DNA from 3 places in the Pseudoalteromonas tunicata genome. Region 1 is predicted to be linked to each of the others. Evidence: predicted binding sites of a transcription regulator. Region 1 holds the regulator's gene; each other region holds the start of a gene.

Region 1 (4,290 bases):
TACTTGCAACTGCTTTTGGGGCAGCGCCAGCACCATGTAATTCATCTAATAATGATTCAAATTCATCCTCGGTGATCTCTTCATCCGATTGAGAGCTTGCCTTTGAATGACTTACTGGTGCAGGAGTTGCTTTAGGTGCGTCAGCTGAAACAGCACCAAATGAGCCAGAGCCATGTAATTCATCTAATAAACTTTCAAACTCATCATCGGTAATATCATCGTTATTAGAAGCACTTTGCTTCTCAACAACAGCAGGTCCTTTACCTGAACCATGAAGTTCATCAAGCAAACTTTCAAATTCATCTTCAGTAATATCATCAATACCACCAGATGAATCACTGGCTACTTCAGGCTCATCAACTGGATCCGCACCAAAAAAGATGTCATCAAACTCATCCTGGGCAGGCTCGCTTGCAACAGGCTCCTCTATAACAGGAGCACTTGGAGCAACAACAAAGTCATTATCTGATGCTGGTTTACTTAATTTATGTAAGGTTTCGAGTAACTCTGGTGATGCTGGATCAGGTTGTTCACGATTCTGAATTTTTGCAAACATTTCATTTATCGTATCAAGCGCTTGAAGAATTACATCCATAAGTTCGGGCGTAACGCTTCTTTTACCTTGACGCAATACATCAAATATATTTTCAGCCCCATGACAAGCATCAACAAGCTCCGTCATTGAGAGAAAGCCTGCACCGCCTTTTACAGTATGAAAGCCTCGGAAAATAGCATTCAATAAATCAGTATTTTCGGGATTATTTTCTAATTCAACCAATTGTTCAGACAGGAGCTCTAAAATCTCTCCAGCCTCAACTAAAAAATCCTGCAGAATATCTTCATCAACTTCAAAGCTCATGCAGCTGTTCTCCCATTTAGAAGCCTAAGCTTGACAATAAGTCATCAACTTCATCTTGACCCGAAACCACATCATCTCGCTCAGCAGCATCAATAATTGGCCCTTCCGCAACTTGATCGAGTTCTTTGTTATGAACTTTAGTTGCCTCTATTTTTTTCTCTTCTACAGCTTTTTGACCTTCAACTGGTGAACCAAACACTGTCAACATAGAGATTAAACTATCTTCAACCTCTCTAACGAGCTCAATCACTCGGCGAATAACCTGCCCTGTTAAGTCTTGGTAATCTTGGGCCATAAGCACTTGCGTCATTAAACCATGCAATTGATCGGTATTAGATTGAGTGCTTTGGATAAAATCATCCAATTCTTTACACAGTAATTTAAACTCGCCTAATTGTAGGTCGCGTGACATCAAACGATCCCAAGAGGGCTTAAGCTTTGTGATATCATCACTTAATTTGTCAGCAAGTGGTAAACTGGCTTCAATCGCATCCATAGTCTTGTTAGCAGCTTGCTCAGTCATTTCCATGACATAATTTAATCGCTGCTTAGCATCTGGAATTGATTCTTTGGTTAATTCGGAAATTTTATCGTCAAATTGGAAATTTTTTAAAGAATCATGCAATTGCCGAGTTAACTTACCAACTTCAGCAAAGAGCTCTGATTGCCCCTCTGCTGTCAATTCCATTAAGAAATCATTAGCTTGTTCTTGTTCTCCTTGTTCGAGCAATGCAACAAGGTGCCTTGCTTGATCAAGGTTAATGTGAAGCGCAGCGTTGGCTGACATGAAGCTCTCCTTCCTGTTTAACCTAAACGCTCAAACACTTTATCCAGTTTTGTTTTCAACGTAGCTGCGGTAAATGGTTTAACAATGTAGCCGTTTACACCCGCTTGCGCTGCTGCAATAATTTGTTCTTTTTTCGCTTCTGCAGTAACCATTAAAACCGGTAAATGCTTTAATTTATCATCAGCACGAATTGCTCTTAATAAATCAATACCTTGCATACCTGGCATGTTCCAATCAGTTACCACAAAATCAAACTCTTGATTTTGCAGCATTGGTAATGCGGTGCTCCCGTCATCTGCCTCTTGAACATTAGTAAAGCCTAGGTCTCTTAGCAGATTCTTAATGATTCTTCTCATAGTTGAAAAATCATCTACCACAAGAATTTTCATGTTTTTATCCAAAACATCCTCCAGTGAGGTTTAAAACCAAATTCACAAAATACTTAATTAAATCCAGCCACTGATTTTAGCTTTGAGCTTAACCATTGCCTGACCATGTATCTGACTTACTCTTGATTCACTAACCTCAAGGATAAGTCCAATTTCTTTTAAATTCATTTCATCATTGTAATAAAGTGATAAAACGAGTGCGTCTCTCTCAGGTAGACTTTTTATTGCTTCAACCAACGAAAGATTGAATTTTTCTGTTTGTGTATGATTAAAAGGTGAATCAAAAGCGTGTACTTGATCGTCGCTATGCAACACATCTTCATCCACACCTAAATCTTCAATCCCAATAATCCTACCACTGTTTACATCATTAAGAATATCATGGTATTCATTAAGCGTAATATCAAGTTTTTCAGCAACTTCTACGTCTTTTACTTCTCGACCTAGCTCCGCTTCTAATTCTGCTGTAGCTTGAGCAACCATTCTGGCGTTTTTATGAACAGAACGAGGTACCCAATCGCCTTTACGAATCTCATCAAGCATCGCCCCACGGATACGGATCCCAGCATACGTTTCAAAGCTGGCACCTTTTGTACCATCAAAGTTTTTTGCTGCTTCAATCAAACCTATCATGCCTGATTGAGTTAGATCATCAAGCTGAACACTCGCAGGTAAACGAGCAAGCAGGTGATAAGCTATTCTTTTGACCAGAGAAACATGTCTTTCAATCAGGTTGGTCATCTGTTCAGCATTACTGTAGCCGGAAACTTTACTCACTCACTAGGCCTCAGCGATTTACTAATTTTTCGATGAAAAACTCCAAATGCCCTGAAGGTTGATTTGGAATAGGCCATTTTGCAGCTTTGGCTGCAAGTGTTTTAAATGCGATGGCTGCCGGTGATTTTGGAAATAAATCAACTATCGTTTTTTGCTTACGAATGGATTTACGCATATTTTCATCAAATGGCACAGTTGCCACTAATTCCAAAGCCACATCTAAAAAGCGATCGGTTACTTTTGATAGTTTTGCAAAAAGCTCCTGCCCTTCGCGTAAACTGCGCACCATATTGGCTACAATTTTGAATTTATAGACACCATGCTCACGACTTAAAATCTTTATTAATGCGTAGGCATCGGTAATAGAGGTTGGCTCGTCACAAACAACCACAAGTACATCTTGCGCTGCTCGGGAAAAACTCAATACCATATCCGAAATACCCGCTGCAGTATCAACAATTAATACATCGTAATCAGCATTGAGTTCACCAAAAGCACGAATAAGGCCAGCATGCTCAGCAGGAGATAACTCCACCATATTCTGTGAACCTGACGAGGCTGGTACAATCCGAATACCATGAGGTCCTTCAACTAAAATATCTTCAAGCTCACATTCACCAGATAATACGTGAGACAAGTTACGCTCCACTCGAAGTCCGAGCATAACGTCACAATTAGCAAGCCCTAAGTCAGCATCAAGGACAAGTACTCTTTGGCCTTGCTGTCCCATAGCGATTGCCATATTGAGCGAGACGTTAGTTTTACCTACGCCGCCTTTTCCGCCTGTCACTGCGATTACTTTCACAGCTTGATTTGTTTGATTCATTCTCCGCAGGCCACTTGCTTGATCTAAAACTGTATTAATCATACATCCCTACTGCATGAGACTCCAAGTTTGGATGTCTTTTAAATTGCGTGTTTGCACGTTTTGCGAACAGTTGTTCAGCCTTTTTTACTAATTTTTCTGCATTTGCCACACGAATATCCTCAGGAACTCGTTGACCATTAGTAAGATACCCTATTGGGAGGCGATTTTGAATCGCTATACTAATAATCTCTCCTAAACTTAGACATTCATCAAGTTTTGTGAATATACAACCACTTAGATGTACCTTTTTGAAGTGTTTTACTGTTTCTTGTAACACTTCATGCTGTGCTGTGGCACTGAGTACTAAATAGCTGCGAATATCCACTCTGGCATTTTTCATTAAGGTATTCAACTGCTCAGTTAAACGTAAGTCTCGTTGACTCATACCTGCTGTGTCAATTAATACTAGACGCTTATTTCTTAAATGATAAAGCATTTCTGCTAATTCGTTTGCGTCTTTTACTTGCTTAACTGGACAACCAATAATACGGCCATAAGTTGCAAGCTGCTCATAAGCCCCAATACGGTAAGTATCTGTTGTTATTAATGCTATTTTGTCAGCGCCAAATTTTTGAGCACCAAGAGCCGCAAGTTTTGCAACTGTGGTTGT
Region 2 (4,290 bases), 1.2 Mb from region 1:
AATAAGCCTAAATCTATGGCTAAAATTTCAAGTACTTTTTCTGGAAGCATCGAGACCTCAAAATATTGACTAACCCAATTGAATAGGTAATTCTCTGTTTGTATTAAATTTTAGTTTAGCTTGATTAATATATACTGCCTATAATGAGGAATAGTTTCAATTAATCTTACTAAAGATTGCTTCGAGGTTTACCCATAAGTGAAGATACTCATAGTTGATGACAGTGTTGCCATGCAAGCAATTGTTCGCAGAGGTTTAGAACAATTTGGCTATAAGCAATTAGAAATAAAACAGGCTAATAATGGTGTCGAAGCATTAGAAATTATTGGTAACTGGCAGCCTGAAATTGTTTTAACTGACTGGCATATGCCACAAATGAGTGGTATTGAACTGTTAATTGAGGTTAAAAAACGTGAGTTGCCGCTTAAAATAGGGCTGGTGACTACAGTTAATGATGATGAACGTATTGAATTGGCAATAGAACAAGGCGCCAGTTTTGTTCTGAGTAAACCATTTGAAGATGAAGCGTTACACAAGGCATTATTGCCTTTAATCCAAGGCGCATTTGAAACAGAAGAAATTCTTAATGCGCAACCTATTCATAATAGTGATTTGGTCTTACCAAAATTATCACAGCTAGAAAAAGTGCTGCACCGTTTTTTAAATCCAGATATTCAATTAACTGCGATCCCGACTCAAGTATTTAGCAATGAAAAAATTCCGGCTTTATTGGCTTTGTTTGAAGATACCGAAACACAAAAAGTCAGAGCCGTCGCTATGCTCGACATTAAAGCAACGTGTTTACTGGGAGGGCTTAAAAATGAATTTCCGGCGAGTAAAGTTGAGCGTTATTTAACAAATAAAGTGATCAGTAAACAGATGCTTGATGGTTGTGAGCAAGTACTGGCAAGTAGTTCATTTGCTTTTTTAGATCGAAAAACGCGTAAAAATTTGCGCCTAAAATGTGTCAGTTTTGTACCAAAAACGTTTGCTAAACTTGAGATTTTATTTGCCAAACCTGCCTCAGAAAGAGTTGATATTTTATGTACCATCAAAGGATATCAAGATGGCACTATCACAATTGTAAGCTCTTAAATCTAATTAGAGTTTATCCACGAATTTAATTCCTTACTGTATTGTTATTTTTTCTGTAGCCTAATTGCATTGCTAAAAGAAGATCTATGTTAATGCAGCTAATAGAAGATTGAGTTTTCTTGAGTTAAACAATAATAAGAGTTTTTTAATTTGCGTGGTTAAATTAGGTGTAAATAACAGATTTATCAATAAAACAGCTTATGATAAAGAGTGTATAAAACGAGAGAGATATAAAAGAAGAGGAACTGAAGTGGTGGAGGGAGCTGGATTCGAACCAGCGAAGGCAGAGCCGTCAGATTTACAGTCTGATCCCTTTGGCCGCTCGGGAACCCCTCCACTTCAGTGCGGGCATAATAGCAAAAAGCTTATTTAAGTAAAGTAAATTCCTAAAGAAAATCACGTTTCTGCCGATAAATTTTCTATCGTCGTAGTAAATGGTGTTTTTTGATGCAGATTGATGGAATTTTGACTAATGAAATCCAGCTTGGTAATAAGCTCGGTGTATGTATTAGTGAAAATAGGCGTTCTGATTTTGCATTGTTGCTTTCAATGCTTTCAGCCGATCCGCTCGACTTTGCTCAATTTCATTTACCATACGAAGAAAAAAAGCCTGCCTATGGTACCCAAGCCGATAACGAAGATTTAAGATTAAAGTTAGGTGCCGGTCCGCTGCAAGCATTAGCGGTAAAACCAATAGATTTTCTCATTGGTGCCGAAAATGCTGCCATGGTACAAGAGCAAGGCCTTGCGCAACTGAAACTACAAACTTATTTAAATCCTGAGCCTTTAGCAATTAGAGATGACAAAGACTATATCAGTAGCGACATTATTTCTAACTGTAATTTAAATGTGCAAAAGCGATATTTCAGTCAAACAGAGCCATTAAGTCATTTATCTATGAATGCTGCGCAATTTTATAACGATTTAACTCATCCCGATTTACATCGACCGCTGGCTGTTACTCAAGCATAAACCAATCAAGCATAAGCCAAATAAATTTGCGCTATGGTCATAGCGCGAAAGCAGTTTAGGTTTATTAATCGTTATTAATTAATCATGATTAATTTAGCGTCATCCATTTGAGTTATTAATTGGCATGACATTTTTTATATTTTTTCTCACTACCACATGGGCATTCATCATTACGGCCCACTTTAATATCGGTTGTTGGCGTAATGATACCATCGACATAATACCAAGTGTCGTCGCGTAATTCGAAGTAAGAGCGCTCTTTTAATTTACAAAATAAATTTTGATAAAAATAGTCTGCTTCAAATTCAACCCAAGCTTGTGTCTCTTGTTGTTCGGTATTAATGACCGTAAGTTTAATGAATCGGCAACTATTCGCAAAATCAGCAATTTCTTTTACTGAGTTTTCAGCTTGCTTTTCTTGGGCATAGGTTTGTTGAATATAAGCGGGATTGTTAACTACATAGGCACTAAAGCGTGAGCGCATTAGCTGCTCTGCAGTGTTTGGTTTAACCGTTTTATTAATAAAAGGCTGGCAGCATTGCTCAAAGGTAAGCGTTGTTCCACAGTAACACATAGCAAGTTCTCATTTCTAAAAAGGCTGTAATATTACCGTAACTCGGCAGTTTTTGATCCATATTATTGGCAAAGTGTAATTTTTTTTGCTTTTCTCTGTGAGTGCAGCCTCAGTGTACTCGCTGGTGAAAAGAATGGTTAACCACCGAAGTTAGGTGGAGCACAGAGAAAAGATTAATTGGTTGGCTTTTCTCGCTGAGCGCAGCCTCGGTGTACTCGGTGGTGAAAAGAATGGTTAACCACCGAGATTAAGAGGGACACAGAGGAAAGAGGGTTTTTGTAGGTGCAAGCCCGCTTGCTTGGTAGGTGAAACCTTCCCGTTTTGTTGTTAATAAATCACAATTCAACAAGCGTCGGGCTAGATCCCGACCTATAAAAGCGGCCGAGCTGCGCTCGCCTTCGCAAGCAGGCTTGCACCTACAGTAAAATCTCAAAATAAACATGGATACTAAAAACAAAAAGCTCGGTGTTCTCGGTGGTGAAAAGAAGGTTAACCACCGAGGTTAAGAGGGACACAGAGAAAAGAAAAAGATTAATTGGTTGGCTTTTCTCGGTGAAGCGCAGCCTCTGTGTTCTCGGTGGTGAAAAGAATGGTTAACCACTGAATTTACAATGGTAAAAAAGAAAGTTAACCACCGAGGTTAAGAGGGACACAGAGGAAAGAAAAAGATTAATTGGTTGGCTTTTCTCGGTGAAGCGCAGCCTCTGTGTTCTCGGTGGTGAAAAGAATGGTTAACCACTGAATTTACAATGGTAAAAAAGAAAGTTAACCACCGAGGTTAAGAGGGACACAGAGGAAAGAAAAAGATTACTTGGTTTGCTTTTCTCGGTGAGTGCAACCTCGGTGAACTCGGTGGTGAAAAGAAGGTTAACCACCGAGGTTAAGAGGGACACAGAGGAAAGAGGGTTTTTGTAGGTGCAAGCCCGCTTGCTTGGTAGGTGAAACCTTCCCGTTTTGTTGTTAATAAATCACAATTCAACAAGCGTCGGGCTAGATCCCGACCTATAAAAGCGGCCGAGCTGCGCTCGCCTTCGCAAGCAGGCTTGCACCTACAGTAAAATCTCAAAATAAACATGGATACTAATAACAAAAAGCTCGGTGTACTCGGTGGTGAAATGCTTTTAACTACTTATTTTTCCTGATGTTATGGATTTTGAGCTAACCTAGCATAACGTTGGGCATTGATTAGGCTGCTCTGTGCGGACAAAGCTATAAAGTTGGGCCGATATGTGGGCATTATGCTGTGCTAATAATTCTAATTGCGAATGAGATAGCATATTGGTCCACGTAATGATTGCAGCAAAGTTGCCATTCGAAAGTGCTGAGTTGAGCACATAATCTAAATTAGCCAAGTGCTTTTGGCGAATGACTAATAATTTTGATTTATCAATTGAACAAGAATCAAGTAATGTTTTACTTGGCACTGCATCTGGGGCGATGAGTAATGTCCAGCCGTTTTGATGATTATATTGATGTAAAATTTTCAGTAGTTCAAATGTTGCGCTGATCTCATCACTTACTTCAACTAAATGAAGTTTTGAACTTGAATCCACAGCTTGATAACTTTTAATACGTCTTACATCGATAGTGTGTAACATGAATCACCTACTGGTTGTTTATACAGTGCCTTCATATACAGTAGTTTATAC
Region 3 (4,290 bases), 1.2 Mb from region 1:
CCATCCATTTTCAGAAAGTAGGAAACTCACACGATTTGCAATCGCAGCTCCAGAATCAATTATTTTCATAGAAGGAGATAATAATTGAGCCAACTCACTTTTTAAGAATGGGAAATGAGTACAACCTAAAATTAAATGATCAATACTCTGTTCAATTTTAAGGCGCTCCAATTCTTCGGCAACATCGTCAATCGAAACAACTCCGAACCAAAATTTATCTTCAGCTAAACTGACCAACCGCGTAGAACCGTATAAATGCACCTTTACATTATTTGAATGCGCATTAATTAAACTCTGGGTATAAACGTTTTTGATTGTACCGGGCGTGGCTAATAATCCAACAGACCCTGTTGAGCTTTGTAAGCAAGCGGGCTTGATAGCTGGTACAACACCAACAATAGGAATATCAGTATAAGAACGCAGAAAGTCGAGTGTTTGTGTGCTAGCTGTATTGCATGCAATAACTATAATATCTATTTTTACAAACTGCTCTTGTACTGTTTTAAGCTTGGCGAGTAAACGCTGCTGCAGAACCTCAATCGTTAAATTACCATAAGGCATGAAGAGATTATCCATTAAATAAGAATACTGCGCGAAAGGATAAGCGGCTTGGATATGCTCAAGTACCGTAGTACCACCAATGCCAGAATCAAAAACAACGATATGAGGTTGCAAACTAATCACTCCTAAACAACTAGTAATTAGTCTGCCACATTTTTATTGTGAACTATAGAGGAGTATTACTCTGCTTTTTTATCTGCTTTGTTTGTTTCTTGATCTAACAATGAATATTGCTCAAACACTACTTTAGTATATTCAAGTAACGTATTGAGCTGTTTAGAATCTTTATCCTGATTCAACCATTCAATTAAACCAACTAACTGAGCATCTATCTTTAAAGATTTCGCTTGAGTAAAAGCTTGCCCTAAGCCTTCATTAAGCGGCTTTAATTGCTCAGCTATATTGCTACCAGGAATATTACGCTGATATTCTTTTACACTGCTCATCATTTCAGTTTGCTGTAAGTTCATTGAGAAACCAGCTAATTGTGATGGGTCCATTGAAAGCTCAGTTGCTTTATTAAATGCTTGATCTAAATCACCATTAAAAAACAAATCACTCACGCCTTGTAAATCTTCCATTAAAGCATTAATTGCCTGCTGCTCTTCTTCATCAATTTCACCATTAATTTCTAAAGAGAAACCATAACTAAACGCAGATGACGACTCCATAGCCATGCGCTTACCTTGATCATCTACATTTAATGTTAATCGATCAGCTTCTGCATATTCGGCATTAAAAGTAATTTTAATTTCATCACCATCAAGTGTTTTAATACTGAGCTGAGCGCCATTACTTAAACTGTACTGACTCGCTTGACGATAATTACTATAAATATCTTTTTGAGGTGTTTTAAATAACCCTTGCGCAAACTTATCAAGGCCATCAGACATAAGGGCATCACTTTGTTTAATCCCCTCTTTAATATCATCAGTTAAAAAGCCTGCATCTTCTAGTTCATGTTTCGCATCTTCAATGCCAATAGCAATACCTTTTTTAGCTTCATCTAACATGCTGCGTAATTTCGATTCATCTGCACCATCATTTTTCGCTTTTAGTACCGCACCTTTTACAAATCCTAAGACATTTTTAGCCACTTCTTCAAAGTCAAAAAGCGATTCATTTTTGGCTTTTATATTTTCAGGCATTGAAAGTGCGTCAGCTAATTTGTTTTGCATTACTTTTGCAGCGATGCCTTTGGCATCACTTTGATAATTCTGTTGTGGTAAAGCTGAGCTATCACTTTGTTTAACTTGTGTTTTAACGAAGTTATTATACAAGGTAGCTGGCTGAAACCCTGGCAGACCAATTTTCATGATCTTTCTCCTATACGCTTTATAGAATTATTATCGGCTAAACTAAATATAACTTAAGCAGTTTATGAGTATTTTTTATACGATATAAATTCATAAACTGAGCTCAAATGCTTAGGATTGAATGGTAATAGTACTAGACAAATCATCCTTGCTCCATAAAATAGCGCGACGAAATAAAACAGAGGCACACCGATGGCAGTCATCACAATTAATCCCGCACTTTATGAACAACAGCTCAATGAGAAAAAACACACTATTGCAGCTCAATTTGCTCGTTTTGGGGTTAACGACCTTGAAGTATTCGCATCTGAAGAAAAGCATTATCGTCAACGTGCAGAATTTCGCGTTTGGCATGATGGTGAAGACTTATTCCACATCATGTTTGATCAACAAAGCAAAGAAAAAATCCGAGTAGAGCAGTTCGACCCTGCTGCACCTCTTATTTTTGCTTTAATGCCGCGACTAATTGCTGAGCTGAAAACGAAAGAAGTCCTGCGTAGAAAACTATTTCAAATTGATTATTTATCGACTCTCAGTGGCGAAATATTAGTGAGCATGCTGTACCACAAAGCATTAGATGATGAGTGGCTTACAGCAATAAAAGAGCTAAAAAATAAATTATCTGGCGAATTTAACATCGACTTTATCGGCCGTGCACGCAAACAAAAAATTGCTTTAGGTAAAGAATATGTGGTCGAGAAACTCACTGTCGCTGGTAAACAGCTTGTTTATCAACAAGTAGAAAATAGCTTTACGCAACCTAATGCAAAAGTGAATCAAAAAATGCTTGAATGGGCGCTGGATATTAGCCAAAACCTTTCTAACGATTTACTAGAGTTGTATTGCGGTAATGGTAATTTCTCGATTGCTTTAGCGCCTGCATTTAACCGTGTACTTGCCACTGAAATATCAAAATCATCGGTTGCTTCAGCTCAATTCAATATTGCTGAAAACAAAATCACAAATCTTGATATTATTAGAATGTCGAGTGAAGAATTTACCGAAGCAATGAAAGGTGAGAAAGAGTTTTCGCGCCTCAAAGGCATCGATTTAAAAAGCTACAATTGCCAAAGTATTTTAGTTGATCCGCCACGCGCAGGTTTGGATGAGGGTACCACTCGTTTAGTGCAAAATTACGACAATATTATTTATATTTCGTGTAACCCGCAAACGCTAGAGCGCGATTTAGAAGTGTTAACGCAAACCCATAAGGTTGAGCGCTTTGCTATTTTTGATCAATTTCCTTATACCCACCATATCGAATCAGGGGTATTTTTAACCCGTAAATAATGTAAAGCAGCTTTAGCTGCTTTTTTTATCTTTGTTATACATGGAGGCACCTTTGGCAATATAACGCAGCTGCCAAATCAGCCTCTCCACCAGCTCAACTCGTTGTTGTTTATCTAAGTCGAGCGCTTCCGCGCCTGCATTAAATACCAAAGTAACCATTGCCTCAGCCTGAATATAGGCCTGCTTAACCTCACAATGTGTTTCTATTTCAAGATAATGGGCTAACTCTAAAATAAAATGCTTTATTTCTCGGGCAACTGCGGCTCTAAATGCTTTTGATGTGCCTGAGCGTTCACGTAATAACAAACGAAACTGATTACTTGATTCCTCAATAAACTCCATAAAGGTGTAAATAGAAATTGTAATAATACTACCACCACACTCAATTCGACTTCGGGCTTGGCGCATCAATTGACGCAGGGTTAAACCGGCCTCATCAACCAAAGTCAGACCCAATTCATTCATGTCTTTAAAGTGACGATAAAACGACGTTGGTGCAATACCCGCTTCTCGAGCAACTTCTCTTAAACTTAAATTCGAAAAACTATGCTCTGCACTTAACTGATTAAATGCGGCTTCTATTAGTGCCTGCCTAGTTTTTTCTTTTTGTTTTGCTCGAACGCCTGACATTCTGTGCCCTCTTCATTGATAAAAGCGAGTTTATCATATTTACTTACGGAGCAAATTACTAACTGTTAATACCATTTGAGACTTGACTGGGTGACGCTGAACCTCTATTTTAGCGTACAGTTGTACGCTGAGATTATTATGATGAAAAAACCACCTATTATTTGGACTAACGTTTTATTTTTTACCCTTACATTTTGTGCGGCACTCATTTTAGTGCCTTGGTACGGCATAAACTACGGCTTTAGCGCGGCAAATTGGACTGCATTTGTTGGCTGTATGTTTTTTGCTGGCTTATCAATTACCGCGGGCTATCACAGACTATGGGCCCATAAAACCTATGAAGCACATCCTGTTGTTGAAGCTATTTTTGCACTAGGTGGCGCCTTTGCTATTCAAAACAGTGCCTTACATTGGAGCTCTGATCATCGCATCCACCACGGTCAAGTTGATGACCCAATTAAAGATCCATACGCTGCAACCAATGGATTTTGGT

What was found. The regulator FliA, encoded in region 1, starts transcription of late flagellar genes. The targets are predictions, from matches to a motif close to CTAAAGNTNNNNNNNNNNNNGCCGATA.
Region 2: PTUN_RS07705 (VC2046/SO_2500 family protein) is a predicted target of FliA. The motif match lies at 1,482-1,508, and genes of this name have one in related genera.
Region 3: PTUN_RS00295 (DUF5610 domain-containing protein) is a predicted target of FliA. The motif match lies at 1,909-1,935, and genes of this name have one in related genera.

Annotation. Positions count from the first base shown of each region.
Region 1 covers NZ_CP011032.1:2,868,447-2,872,736, forward strand. Annotated here, with positions in the region: gene PTUN_RS13050 (chemotaxis protein CheA) at 1-859, opposite strand, end outside; gene PTUN_RS13055 (protein phosphatase CheZ) at 876-1,646, opposite strand; gene cheY (chemotaxis response regulator CheY) at 1,664-2,047, opposite strand; gene PTUN_RS13065 (RNA polymerase sigma factor FliA) at 2,093-2,776, opposite strand; gene PTUN_RS13070 (MinD/ParA family ATP-binding protein) at 2,823-3,680, opposite strand; gene flhF (flagellar biosynthesis protein FlhF) at 3,673-4,290, opposite strand, start outside.
Region 2 covers NZ_CP011032.1:1,668,008-1,672,297, forward strand. Annotated here, with positions in the region: gene PTUN_RS07690 (hypothetical protein) at 1-50, opposite strand, end outside; gene PTUN_RS07695 (response regulator) at 199-1,095, shown strand; tRNA gene PTUN_RS07700 (tRNA-Tyr) at 1,347-1,431, opposite strand; gene PTUN_RS07705 (VC2046/SO_2500 family protein) at 1,543-2,067, shown strand; gene PTUN_RS07710 (YchJ family protein) at 2,183-2,641, opposite strand; gene PTUN_RS07715 (SulA-like leucine-rich domain-containing protein) at 3,805-4,239, opposite strand.
Region 3 covers NZ_CP011032.1:64,667-68,956, reverse strand. Annotated here, with positions in the region: gene murI (glutamate racemase) at 1-684, opposite strand, end outside; gene PTUN_RS00295 (DUF5610 domain-containing protein) at 741-1,877, opposite strand; gene trmA (tRNA (uridine(54)-C5)-methyltransferase TrmA) at 2,070-3,167, shown strand; gene fabR (HTH-type transcriptional repressor FabR) at 3,180-3,797, opposite strand; gene PTUN_RS00280 (acyl-CoA desaturase) at 3,939-4,290, shown strand, end outside.